3 regions of the Bacteroides hominis genome follow, and region 2 is predicted to be linked to each of the others. Evidence: riboswitches for the same ligand, from Rfam matches in the RefSeq annotation. Region 2 holds a riboswitch; each other region holds the start of a gene.
The links. Region 2 has a riboswitch for cobalamin ahead of accC (acetyl-CoA carboxylase biotin carboxylase subunit). Riboswitches for the same ligand answer to the same signal wherever they lie in the genome.
Positions count from the first base shown of each region.

Region 1: linked by a shared signal. The riboswitch ahead of R3O62_RS21560 (anaerobic ribonucleoside triphosphate reductase) and the one ahead of accC (acetyl-CoA carboxylase biotin carboxylase subunit) in region 2 are both predicted to bind cobalamin.
Region 3: linked by a shared signal. The riboswitch ahead of R3O62_RS16245 (TonB-dependent receptor plug domain-containing protein) and the one ahead of accC (acetyl-CoA carboxylase biotin carboxylase subunit) in region 2 are both predicted to bind cobalamin.

Region 1 covers NZ_CP178829.1:5,113,719-5,117,998, reverse strand. Annotated here, with positions in the region: gene R3O62_RS21560 (anaerobic ribonucleoside triphosphate reductase) at 1-1,281, opposite strand, end outside; cobalamin riboswitch at 1,314-1,497, opposite strand; gene trhA (PAQR family membrane homeostasis protein TrhA) at 1,621-2,271, opposite strand; gene R3O62_RS21550 (diaminopimelate dehydrogenase) at 2,400-3,299, opposite strand; gene ruvA (Holliday junction branch migration protein RuvA) at 3,458-4,063, shown strand; gene R3O62_RS21540 (GNAT family N-acetyltransferase) at 4,089-4,280, opposite strand, start outside.
Region 2 covers NZ_CP178829.1:4,961,089-4,965,368, forward strand. Annotated here, with positions in the region: gene R3O62_RS20880 (cation:proton antiporter) at 1-1,515, opposite strand, end outside; cobalamin riboswitch at 1,695-1,909, shown strand; gene accC (acetyl-CoA carboxylase biotin carboxylase subunit) at 2,048-3,562, shown strand; gene R3O62_RS20890 (acetyl-CoA carboxylase biotin carboxyl carrier protein subunit) at 3,569-4,069, shown strand; gene R3O62_RS20895 (acyl-CoA carboxylase subunit beta) at 4,087-4,280, shown strand, end outside.
Region 3 covers NZ_CP178829.1:3,858,177-3,862,456, reverse strand. Annotated here, with positions in the region: gene R3O62_RS16250 (sirohydrochlorin cobaltochelatase) at 1-794, opposite strand, end outside; gene R3O62_RS16245 (TonB-dependent receptor plug domain-containing protein) at 798-2,879, opposite strand; cobalamin riboswitch at 2,934-3,172, opposite strand; gene R3O62_RS16240 (threonine/serine exporter family protein) at 3,983-4,280, shown strand, end outside.

The sequences.
Region 1 (4,280 bases), 150 kb from region 2:
GTGGCAAGCTTTCAGGAACAGGTCGAAGTTGGGTGCTTCAAATTTTAATTTACCTTCCATGGCAGCATCGAAATTAGCCATAGCCTTTTCATAATCGGCTTCTGTGTACGATACTCCGTTTTTTATCTTGAATATCTGGATTGGGAATACCGGCACTTCTCCCCTTGTGCCCAGTCCCTCTACGGTTGCTTTCAGTAATTCTTCAATCACCATGCGTCCTTCGGCCGAAGTGTCTGTTCCATAATTGATCGAACTGAACACTACCTGGTTTCCACCGCGTGAGTGCATTGTGTTCAGGTTATGGATAAAGCCTTCCATGGCCTGGTGCGTATCTTTCTGAGTCTGCACAAATGCTTTCTCTATAATTTGGTTCAGATGTTCTTTGTCGATATTGATCTGTAGGGCAGTCAGGGCCATGCGCAATGTTTCGCGTTCCAGTTCCGCTGCTTTGATGGACGACAGATGTTCGGCAATCACTGTACGGATAGCCTTTTCTTCTATTTCTTCACCCTTGTTCATCTGTACATAGAAGCTGATGAATGATGCCAGGTGTTTACGGAATGATTTGCTTACCCCTTTTGCCATAAAGAAGTCGAATGCCGGTATGGCCTGACCTCCGTGCTGTTCGTTCTGGTTAGTCTGGAAAATAATGGTAGCCAGGGTAGCATAACTTTGAATGCTTTGCGGGGTACGTATACTGCCGTTCTTGGTGCGGAATCCACGTTCGAAGAGGTCATCCATGTCATACTGGATACAAGTCGTGGTTTTGGTCGGGTAGTAATCCAGGTCATGGATGTGGATGTCTCCCAATTGGTGCGCCTCGGCAAAACGTTTCGGCAACAGATATTTATATGTATAGTCTTTGGTTACTTCCGAGGCAAATGTCATCATCTGTCCGGCGGGGGTATGACTGCTCATATTGGCATTGCTCAGGTTGACATCGTTTTTATCGATAGCTACGATACCGTCCATCACATGCTTCATCTGAGTCTTTTTGTCTCGTTCGGTGTTTCGCCATTCCCGATAGATGATGTACTTTTTGGCTACTTCCGGACGAACCTTCATCAGCTCTTTTTCTACCAGGTCCTGAATTTCTTCTACCGTAATGGTAGGAGATGCAAATTGTCCGATTACGTTCATCGTGATGTCAGCAATCAATTGCTGTTCATCATTGATTCCTGTGGCACTAAACGCTTTTGATACAGCGTTCTTGATTTTACTGATGGAGAAGTCCTCCCTTTTACCATCTCGTTTGATGATACAAATTTCCGCGTAGTTCATAACTTTAACTCCCGAAAGCTTTAGATTTTTTTTAATATGTTTACTTTTTCAGCAGGTCTTCTGACTTATCTCTCCCTCGCAACGCCTTCCCACGCTGGGCGCAGTGGCATAGTGTGCGGATTCTCAGAGAATTACAGCAGCGGGTACTGTCGCCGATTTGCACAGCGTTCCCTCGTGACTAAACCTCTTTTTAGTGCTGAAATCTGCTACAAAGGTAACAGTTAAAGCAATAAGTTGTTCTTGTTTTAAGAAGAATTTTTGGAGAACTTTTCTTTCTTCCTGATACAGAAAGTTTTCCAAAACGGGAAACTTTCGGGCATGAAATTTAAATGAAGTTTGCTAAAGAATCAGCCAGATAGCTATGATATGCCCTATGCTTCCGCCCAGACAAAACAGGTGGAAAACAGCATGTGTGTAAGGTTTTCGCAACGAATAAAATACGGCTCCCATGATGTAGGAAGCCCCTCCTCCGATAAGCCACCAAAAGGCGGGAGAAGCTCCGATGGCGGAGAGGCAGTCCATCAAAGGTTTCAGGGCTACCAGGATGGCAGAACCCATTCCGACGAAGCAGACTGTTTCAAGATTACTGTGTTCTTTCAGCTTTTTAAAAGCCAGTATGAAGCCTACGATGGCCGACAGCCATACGAAAGCGAATATTCCCCAGCCCCAGCCACCGGCATGGCGCAATACCAATAAGGTAAACGGGGTATAAGTGCCTGCTATGTGCAGGTAGATGGCGCCGTGGTCGAATTTGCGGAGAAGTTCTTTACGGCTGCCGGGTCTTGAACCGTGATACCAGGTAGAACTGATATAGGATGCCAGCATTCCCGCCAGGTAGACCAGCACACAACCTGCCGCCCAATGGGGATGTGGGTTGGTAAGTGCTTTTTCCAACAGAAAATATCCTGCGGTGATACCTAACAGAATACCTGCACCATGACTCAGGGTGTTGGATAATTCTTCGCCGTGTGAATATCGCTTGTTCTCCATTCGTGTGTATATAGGTGATGTGGTAGCAATTTAATAAGATGACCGCAGATTTGAGAGTTTCGACACACCCTCTTAAAATCTGCGGTCATCCTTTCCTTTTTAGAAGTATCTTGTATCAGGCAGCAGATTTATACCAGATGTCCGATCCATTCTTCGCGGTCGCCCGGCAACAGGTCGATTACCGGTACTTCCACCATGGTGTAGCATCCCGGTTGCTGCTTCATCGAAGCGCGTGCCACGCATACCAGTACCTGTGCGGTCAGTGCGGGATTGTTGATGCGCATGTTGAATTCGAACAACTGATTCTGGGTTTTTCCCGATACACCTTTGCGGGTCAGGTTTACACCGTGTCCCATGTCCAAGAGTGCATCCACGCTCGGCACTTGCTTTACGTGGGTTTCGTCGTTCACGAAATAAGCGTCCGATTTGATTGCGGCTGCCACGTCTTCAAATTTATATCCGTCTTTCAGTTCGATGTATACCATGCGGCGGTGGATTCCCGTTCCTGTGGGGATGGTCATTGACAAAGCCGCTTTCACTCCGTCGATTGCTTTCACGGCTACCGTGTGGCCCATGCTCATACCCGGACCGAAGTTGGTGTAAGTGATGCCTTTCGGAGCAATAGCCTCGAGCATGGTGCGTACGATGGAGTCGCTTCCCGGATCCCATCCGGCCGAGATGATCGATACCGCCCCGTGTTCTTTGGCACAAGCACCCAGTTCACGGCGGAGATCTACGATTCCGGTGTGGATATCGAAACTGTCCACTGTATTGATTCCCATTGCGAGGATTTCTTTTGCGTATTTCTCAACGCTGCGGGTCGGAGTACAAAGAATAGCCACGTCTACTCCCTGAAGTTCCTTTATATCTTTAACTACTGCGTAATCATTCAGTTCAGCCGGTTTGTTCTCGGCACCTGCACGACGAACCACACCTGCTATCTCAAAATCGGGAGCCGCTTGGAGGGCTTCCAGCACATAACGACCAATATTGCCATAACCTACGATGGCTGCTCTTACTTTTTTCATCTTTTTATTGGTTTTGTTTAACACATTTCTTTATTTCGGTTGCAAAATTAGTCATTTTCTTTGTTTTTGAGTCTCTTAGGGGTGTTAAAGTTAGTTTTTGTTATTCAAGGTTCGTGAAGCACAATATTTATTATCTTTGCGTTCTGATTATAACCATTATGATAGAATACATCAAAGGCGAGATTGCCGAACTGAGTCCGGCAACCGCAGTTATCGATTGTAACGGATTAGGATATGCCGTTAATATATCACTCAACACTTATTCTGCCATTCAGGGTAAGAGCAGTTGTAAACTCTATATCTACGAAGCCATCCGCGAAGATGCTTACGTTTTATATGGCTTTGTCGACAAGCAGGAACGGGAACTTTTCCTGCTGCTGATTTCCGTTTCGGGCATTGGAGGAAACACGGCCCGCATGATTCTTTCCGCTCTTTCACCGGCCGAACTGGTGAATGTGATCAGTACCGAAAATGCCAATATGCTGAAGACGGTGAAGGGTATCGGACTGAAAACAGCGCAAAGGGTCATTGTCGATTTGAAAGATAAAATTAAAACCGGTGCCATGGCTGCAACTGCCGTGGGAGGTGCTGCCGGTGCTTTGTTGCCGGCAATGAATGCTGAAGTGCAGGAAGAAGCCGTTGCCGCCTTGACGATGCTGGGCTTTGCCGCAGCGCCTTCTCAGAAAGTGGTGCTTGCCATTCTGAAGGAAGAGCCCGATGCTCCGGTGGAGAAAGTCATTAAGCTGGCTTTAAAGAGACTCTGAGAACAGTTCGGCAGTATAAGGAGGCTTATAAGATTTTCTGATACATCCTCAAATCCAGTTTTTTGCCGAACTTTTCCGCTACCTGCCGGATGTTTGCGCAACACTCGAAGCCACATCTCTCAAACAGGCGTATGCTGGCTTCGTTTTCTCCCGAAACCAGTGCCATTATATTGCTGAAGCCTTCTTGCCGGATGATATCTTCCAGTCGGAGTATGGT
Region 2 (4,280 bases):
GACCAACCGTCCGTGATTGTAATTATCATCATTCCACAACTTAAAAAACACATCCGGGGAATTATACTTATCTGAAACAAGTGCCCACAGGAAAGGTGTCATCAACAGAAGTGTGACCAGACACATCCCTATGTTTACCCATCGCCCGGGAGCATCGAACATCTCGTTTATCGTGGGATAAACGGTTTGCACAGACAATAACCAAATCGCCGTGAGAAGGACACTATAGATAATCACTCTTCCGACAATCGTCTTCAACAACCGCTTCCAATCGCTGTCATGATTGACCGTCTTCTTACCGGAAGCATAGCGATCCAGACTTTTCCTGGTTTTAGGCGGAAGTATTTTATAAAGCCATTCGGCAAACGGATTTGCCAACCGGATGAAATAAGGAGTTGTGAATGTAGTAATCACCGATACCGCAACAATAATCGGAGGGATAAAACTATCCAGTACTTTGAGTGAAGCCCCCAGCCCTGCGATAATGAAAGCGAACTCTCCTATCTGAGCAAGGCTGAATCCTGACTTGACGGAAACCTTCAACGGTTCACCGGATAATAAAACTCCCAATGAAGAAAATATGGATTTACCCACAAGAGTTACCAAAGTAATGATGACCACCGGCCAGGCATACTGCACCAAGACAGCCGGATTGACCAACATACCGACAGAGACAAAGAAAATAGCTCCGAAAAGATCTTTCACCGGCTGGATGATATGTTCTATGTGTTCGGCCTCAACCGTCTCGGCAAGGATAGATCCCATAATGAAAGCACCCAGTGCAGCCGAGAATCCTGTACGGGTAGCCAACACAACCATTCCCAGACAAAGTCCCAGCGAAACGATCAGTAAGGTTTCGTTATTCATCAGCCGTTTTGCTTTTTTCAAAAAGAACGGAAGGATAAATATCCCAATCAGGAACCATAGGATCAGAAAGAAAACAACCTTCAACACACTCATCAACAGCTCTTCACCTACAAACTCCTTACTCACTGCCATTGTAGAAAGGATGACCATCATCAGGATAGCGATCAGATCTTCAACTACCAATGTCCCGAATACAACACCCGTGAAGCGTTGGTTACGTAAGCCGAGATCATCAAACGCTTTGATAATAATCGTTGTTGACGACATGGACAACATACCCCCCAGAAAAATAGAATTCATTGTGCTCCAACCTAACAGATGTCCTACCATATAACCGATCAGCAACATGCTGATAACTTCGGTGGTTGCCGTGATAAAGGCAGCTGACCCAACATTTATTAATTTCTTAAAACTAAACTCCAACCCAAGGGCGAAAAGTAAAAAAACAACTCCTATCTCAGCCCAGATATTGATGTTCTCAATATCACCTACAGTCGGGAAAATCTGCACGTAAGGTCCCGCCAATAATCCGGCGACGATATATCCCAGTACCAAGGGTTGTTTCAACCATTTGAACAAAAGGGTAATGATACTTGCGGACATCAGTATTAGGGCAAGGTCGGCAATTAAGGTAGGTAAGTGTGACATGGCATGTATATTTCGTTAGTAATTCATTCCGTTTATGCTCTTTTATTTGTAAAAAAGAACAATCGACAGTCTATTTGTGTTTCGTCTATATGACATTTATTTTGAAACAAAGCGCCGTTGGTCATTGCACAAAATTGAACTTTTCGTGCAAAAAGTATCCACTCTATCCAATATTTCTCTATATTTATCCCCGAATTGGTTCGGAATCCGTGGTCAACGGACGAAGATTAAAAGGGAATCGGGTGTAAATCCCGGACAGTCCCGCTGCTGTGAAGCTCTATATAACATCTTATCAATAAACCAATTACAAACCACTGACGGAAAAAGAAACGTCGGGAAGGTCCGATAAGATGTAGAGTCAGTCAGAAGACCTGCCATTCAATGAATAAGAGCTTTTTTACCTCGTGGGTTAGGAAAGAAAGCATCGTTGTTAAGCCCCAAATCGTAGAAATACTGTGTTTTCATCGGGTGGACTCATGTCCGCAGGGTGGAAAGCATGAATATGTGTATTCCATTTAATTGAGAAATGAATATGATTAAAAGAATCTTAGTCGCCAACCGCGGCGAAATAGCCGTGAGGGTGATGCGCTCCTGCCGGGAGATGGAAATAACGAGCATTGCCGTTTTCTCGGAAGCGGACCGAACAGCGAAGCATGTGCTCTATGCCGACGAAGCTTACTGCATCGGCCCGGCAGCATCGAAAGAGAGTTATCTGAATATAGAAAAGATTATCGAAGTGGCAAAGTCGTGCCGCGCAGACGCCATCCACCCGGGATACGGGTTCTTGTCCGAAAATGCAACCTTTGCCCGTCGTTGTCGTGAAGAGGGGATCATCTTCATCGGTCCGGACCCGGAAACCATGGAGGCGATGGGAGATAAGATTTCGGCACGTATCAAGATGATAGAAGCCGGTGTACCGGTGGTTCCGGGTACTCAAGAAAACCTGAAGAGCCTTGAAGAAGCGGTAGAACTCTGCAATCAAATCGGCTATCCGGTAATGCTGAAAGCCTCGATGGGAGGTGGTGGAAAGGGTATGCGGCTGATTCATCGTGCAGATGAAGTGGAAGAGGCCTACACAACCGCCAAGAGCGAATCACTTTCGTCATTCGGCGACGACACGGTTTACCTGGAGAAATTTGTAGAAGAACCGCATCACATTGAGTTCCAGATTCTGGGCGACAAGCATGGCAACGTGATTCATCTGTGCGAACGTGAATGTTCGGTGCAACGCCGCAACCAGAAGATTGTGGAAGAGAGCCCTTCGGTGTTCGTCACTCCTGAACTACGCCGGGATATGGGAGAAAAAGCAGTGGCCGCCGCCAAAGCCGTGAACTATGTCGGAGCGGGAACCATCGAATTTCTGGTGGACAAGCACCGCAACTATTACTTCCTGGAAATGAACACGCGCCTGCAAGTGGAACATCCGATTACCGAAGAGGTAGTCGGCGTAGATTTAGTGAAAGAGCAGATTAAAGTGGCCGAAGGACAGGTGTTGCAACTGAAACAGGAAGATATCCAGCAACGCGGACATGCCATCGAATGCCGCATCTGCGCAGAAGATACAGAAATGAACTTCATGCCCAGCCCGGGTGTCATCAAGCAGATTACGGAGCCAAACGGCATCGGGGTGCGCATCGACAGCTATGTATACGAAGGTTACGAGATTCCGATTTATTATGACCCGATGATCGGCAAGCTGATTGTATGGGCAACCACACGCGAATACGCCATCGAACGAATGCGCCGTGTACTCCACGAATATAAGCTGACAGGAGTAAAGAACAACATCAGTTATCTGCGCGCCATCATGGATACTCCCGACTTTGTGGAAGGGCATTACGATACGGGATTCATCAGCAAAAACGGGGAAGTGCTCCAACACTGCATCACCCGTACCAGCGAACGTGCAGAGAACATCGCACTGATCGCCGCTTACATGGATTACCTGATGAACCTGGAGGAGAATAACAGCGGACTGGCTGCGGACAACCGCCCGATCAGCAAATGGAAAGAATTCGGACTGCACAAAGGGGTATTAAGAATATAGAAGAGTATGGAAATACATATAGGGAATCGCGTGGCCGAGATAGAACTGGTCAGCAAAGAAGATAACAAAGTGGTACTCACCATCGACGGAAAAACGTTCGAAGCGGACGTTGTCATGGCAGAGAACGGGAATTGCAACATCCTGATGGACGGACGCAGCTCCAACGCCCAACTGATTCGCAAAGAGAACGGAAAGAGTTACAAAGTGAATACACACTACAGCAGTTTCAATGTCGAGATTGTGGACAGTCAGGCAAAATATCTGCGGATGCGCAAGAAAGGTGAAGAAACACAGAACGACCGCATCATTTCGCCCATGCCGGGCAAGGTAGTGAAAATCCCCGTCAGTGTGGGACAGGAGATGAAAGCCGGAGAAACTGTCATCGTCATCGAAGCGATGAAGATGCAGAGTAACTACAAGGTGACTTCGGACTGCCGGATTAAAGAGATTCTGGTACAGGAAGGTGATAATATCGCCGGAGACCAGACGCTGATAACGTTAGAATAACGAATAATAGAAAGACAATGGAAGAAGTAAATAAAGCCTATGCCACGTTCGAAGAGCGTGACCGTATCGCTTCCCAAGGCGGAGGCGCTGCCAAGATTGAAATACAACATGCGAGCGGAAAGATGACTGCCCGCGAACGCATCGATATGTTACTGGACAAGGGAACATTTGTGGAACTTGACAAGCTGATGGTGCACCGCTGCACCAACTA
Region 3 (4,280 bases), 1.1 Mb from region 2:
TGCATACGTACATCTACTTTCAAGCCTTCCTTTTCAAGAGCTTCTTTCCAGTCGACGGCAATGTCGTTGTTGGCATGGTCACCTGCTACAAACATAAAGGGAACCAATGTCACTTGCTTGGTTTTGTTATCCTTCAGTTGCTGAAGCATGGTGTCGAATGTAGGGTAACCTTCGATGGTACCTACATGAAAGTTTTTCAATCCTTTGGCTTTCAGCATATAGTCGATCATGGCATAAGTAGCTGTACTTGGGGTATAAGTGCCATGTCCGACAAGGACCACACTGCCTTTTTCCGGCTTGCTGTTGCCCAGGATATCCACCACAGCCTCAGCGTCTTCTACCGAATAAAGAAGCGGGTTACCTACCCCGATCTCTTTAAAGAATGGCGCTACTGAGGCTACGTCACGTCTCAACGACTCCATCTCAACACCTTCTATAATGTTAGTACTCTGCACAATGACATGTGTATAGCCATCTCCGAGAAGTTTCAACAGTGCTTCCAGTGGACTGGGTTTCTCAATGCCGCGAGCTTTGAGGCGGCGCATGACAATACGTGAAGTATAAGCCTCGCGCATTTCCAGTTGTGGGAATGCTTCTTTGGCTTTGGCATTGATGGCATCGATTGTTTTGGTACGGGTGTCATCGTATGTAGTACCGAAGTGTACCATAAGAAGGGCGGCTTTATCGCCCGGTTGCATGGTGGCCAGCATATCGGAGGCCACGAAGTTTCCCCCTTCGTGCGCGGAGCAGAAGAGGGAAACTAACAAGAGTAAAGAGAGAATAGATGTTTTCATTGGTTATTTCTTGAATCGGAGAGTTAAACTTACATATGCCATACGTCCCGGAGAAAGAAGTGCGTAGTTAACGCCATTGGGACGGGTATCACGTTTGTTGAAAATGTTGTCGAGCCCCATGCCGAAGTCCAGTCCCAGGTGTTCGAATCCTGTCAGTGAATGTTTCACGTTCAGGTTCCACACCCCATAACCCGGAGCGTCACCATAGCTGTGTCCCGGATGGAAGCGTTTGCTCTGGAAACGTCCGTTGATGTTGATGTTCAGCAGATAGTCATCCCAGGAATGGCTGTAATTCCCCGCTACGGTTCCTGTATGGCGTACCGAGCGTTCGATGTTACCCCACACACCGTCCACACTTTTACCACGTGCATAAGCGAAAGCATAGTTTCCATTCAGGCTGAAGCCTGCACCGAGGTTGCTTGCTGCATTTATTTCAAAGCCACGGATAACACCCTTGTCGAGATTGCCGTAGAGTTTGTAATTGGAGAGTTTTTTGGCTTCGGCATCTGTCAGGTTGAAGTCTTTCTGAGCTTTTGCACGAAGTTCTTCACCATTGGGTAAGTCTTTGAGGGGACTGGTGGTTGCGTTAATCATACCATTAATGTAATTCAGATAGCCCGTAACAGATACATTCAGACGGTTCGTGTTATATTCCAGATTGATGGAGTAGTAGTTACTGTGTTCTGCTTTCAGGTCTTTGTTACCTTGGGTAATGGTATTTCCTCCTGATTTTACGAGATAATAATATAATTCATCCAAACCAGGAGCACGGTAACCGGTAGAGTATGTACCACGGATATTGAAAGCCCCCACGGAATACATCAGAGCTACTTTTGGAGTGAAACGTCCCCCGGCAAGTTCGTGATAATCGTAACGCACACCGGCAATACCTTTGAGGCAGTTCCATAATTTAATTTCGTGTTGTGCATAAGCAGAGGCCGTATAGATTGCTTTATCAACATTAGCACTGGGACGGTCCAGGCTTTCCGAACGGTAGTCTACTCCGAATACCGTCATGTTGTCTTTCGCAAAGTTGAAGATACCTTTCAGTTCGGCATCATAGAAGTGCTGCCGTTTTGTTTTTGTATAATCACCAATTGCAATATTTTTTTTAGTGTCATCAACCAGGTACTTGTAGTTCTGCATATAATTGTCGTTTATCAGGTCGAGTTGGATAGAAGACCGTTTATTGATTTTATAGCGTCCGCCTACACCGAAGTTATACGATTCGTAATGCAGGTCATATTTTGAACCTCCATCGATACTTTTATCGTATACAGGGCGATCTGTTAATTTCCAGTAGTAACCTCCATTAGCATAGAAAGAGAACTTCTCAGTCGGTTGGAAAGTGAACTTTTGATTTACTAAATTGGAGTGGAAGCCATTGGATGTAGGCGATACGGTGGGAATAGTTGATACTGCTCCTGTTTTACTATCTGTTACGTATGCTAAGTCACTGTTTCTCCACCCTGCGCTTTGTTCATGTTTATAGGAGGTATACGAACCGAACTTTTCAGTAGCGATGTCCGCATTTACCATTTGTGTCAGTTGGCGGTGATCTTCATATCGGGTGGTAGAAGTTACCTGCATCAGTTCTTTCGGTTCATTGGTGATGATGTTGATTACACCTGCAATGGCATCAGAACCATAAAGTGATGAACCTGCGCCGTCAAGCACCTCGATGCGTTTCACGCGGCTCATGTCGATGCGTGAGAGGTCGATATTGTTCGCTGTGTCCCCTATCAGTTTTCGGCCATTAATCAAGATGAGTACATATTTGTTGGAGAGGCCGTTCATCATCAGGTAAGAACCCATTGAATTGGTAGAGAATGAAAGGGAAGGAACGAGCATGGTCATTGCCTGCTGAAAGTCTGTGATACCGGCTTTCTTTATTTCGTTGGCAGTTACTACTTCCACCGGAGCCGGTGTGTTTTTCAGTCTTTGGTGTGTACCGGTACCTGTCACAACTACAGGGTTCAGGTCCACAGTCATCTCTTTGTCTTTGCCTGTTGCGTGTTGCTGTGCAAACGCACCCACCGCTGCACATCCTCCCAAGAGAATGGTCAGTAAGCATCTTTTGTCCATTGATGTTTTTGAATAATGTGTTAATAAACGGCCTTCCTGACCCCGGGACGGCACTGTTATCTATGTCTGCTCGGCAGGTTTCCTGACTATCCCTTTTTTAGAAAGCAACCTTCCCGCCTTGCCTTCCGGCATCGACAGTGGTATGTGTAGAAATGCTTTCCTTTCCTCCTTTGAACAGAATGCGGAGTATATGGGCATCACAGTAGCGGGCACTGTTCCGGATTCTCACCGGATTCCCTTTTATGCATCGAACGGAATGCTTCGACTGCATCACCTAAGCGGGAGCAAAGATATACATTTATTAGTTTATATAGAAATAAATTAAAGAATATACTTATTTATAGGTATATCGGAGAAGTGAAGCCTTTTATATTGGGAAAGGCGGATGTCTTTTAGTCAAAAGGACGTGGTTTACTGCTTATTTGTAGCAGAAAGAAGGGATTTACTCTGTTTTTAAAACAAGGGAAGAATTCTATATGTGTGAAATAGAAAAGTAGTCCGCATAAATATGGCATTAGTATACGATATCCGGACTGTTTTGTGATTAAATATACTTTGGATGATCAGAGATGATCGATTTCTTGCCTTTAGGAAGTTAATATTGTCTTTATATGAAGTTAACATCGTATTCGGAGGAAGTTAACATTGCGTTCAGAGGAAGTTAACATTGTATCCGGGTGAGGTCAACACTCTAAAAAGAGGCACTAAAAGCTCTGTTTCTTATGCTGGTTGACTCCGTCTCGATGCTCGGCCGGATTAATCGTTTGGATTGTAATATCAGTTATTTATATGCTTTATGCTACAAAATGCAGTGGATATATTTTAATTTGCTTGGAAGATATGTTCACGAATGTTCTTTTGTTTTTGGAGAATTGTAAATACGGCGCTTTTTCCGGAGAGGCCTGGGACAGACTCCGAAAAATGCGCTACAAGCCACATAGAAAATACAAGATGACAGAATGTCAAAATGTCAATGATGGAAGATGCTGAATGGAAGCAGGAAAGCGGTGCGAAACAAGATTTGGATAAAATGAAAGGTTGCATCATGTCTCTCTTTCCTATCTTTTTTGTACTTTTGCGCCCGATTTAAAAAAGTGAGCATTATGACTACAAATGAATCTTTGATTTCCATATCCAAGTTCATTGCCGGATATTCGGCCCATCTGATGGGAGCAGGTGTGCACACCTCACGTGTCATCCGTAACTCGAAGCGTATCGGAGAAGCCTATGGGGTGGATGTGAAGTTGAGTGTTTTTCATAAAAACATTATCCTGACCATTATTGATAACGAAACGCGTGAGGCTTGTAACGAAGTAATTGATATTCCTGCCCATCCGATCAGTTTTGAACACAACTCTGAATTGAGTGCTTTGAGTTGGGAGGTTTATGACAAACATCTGC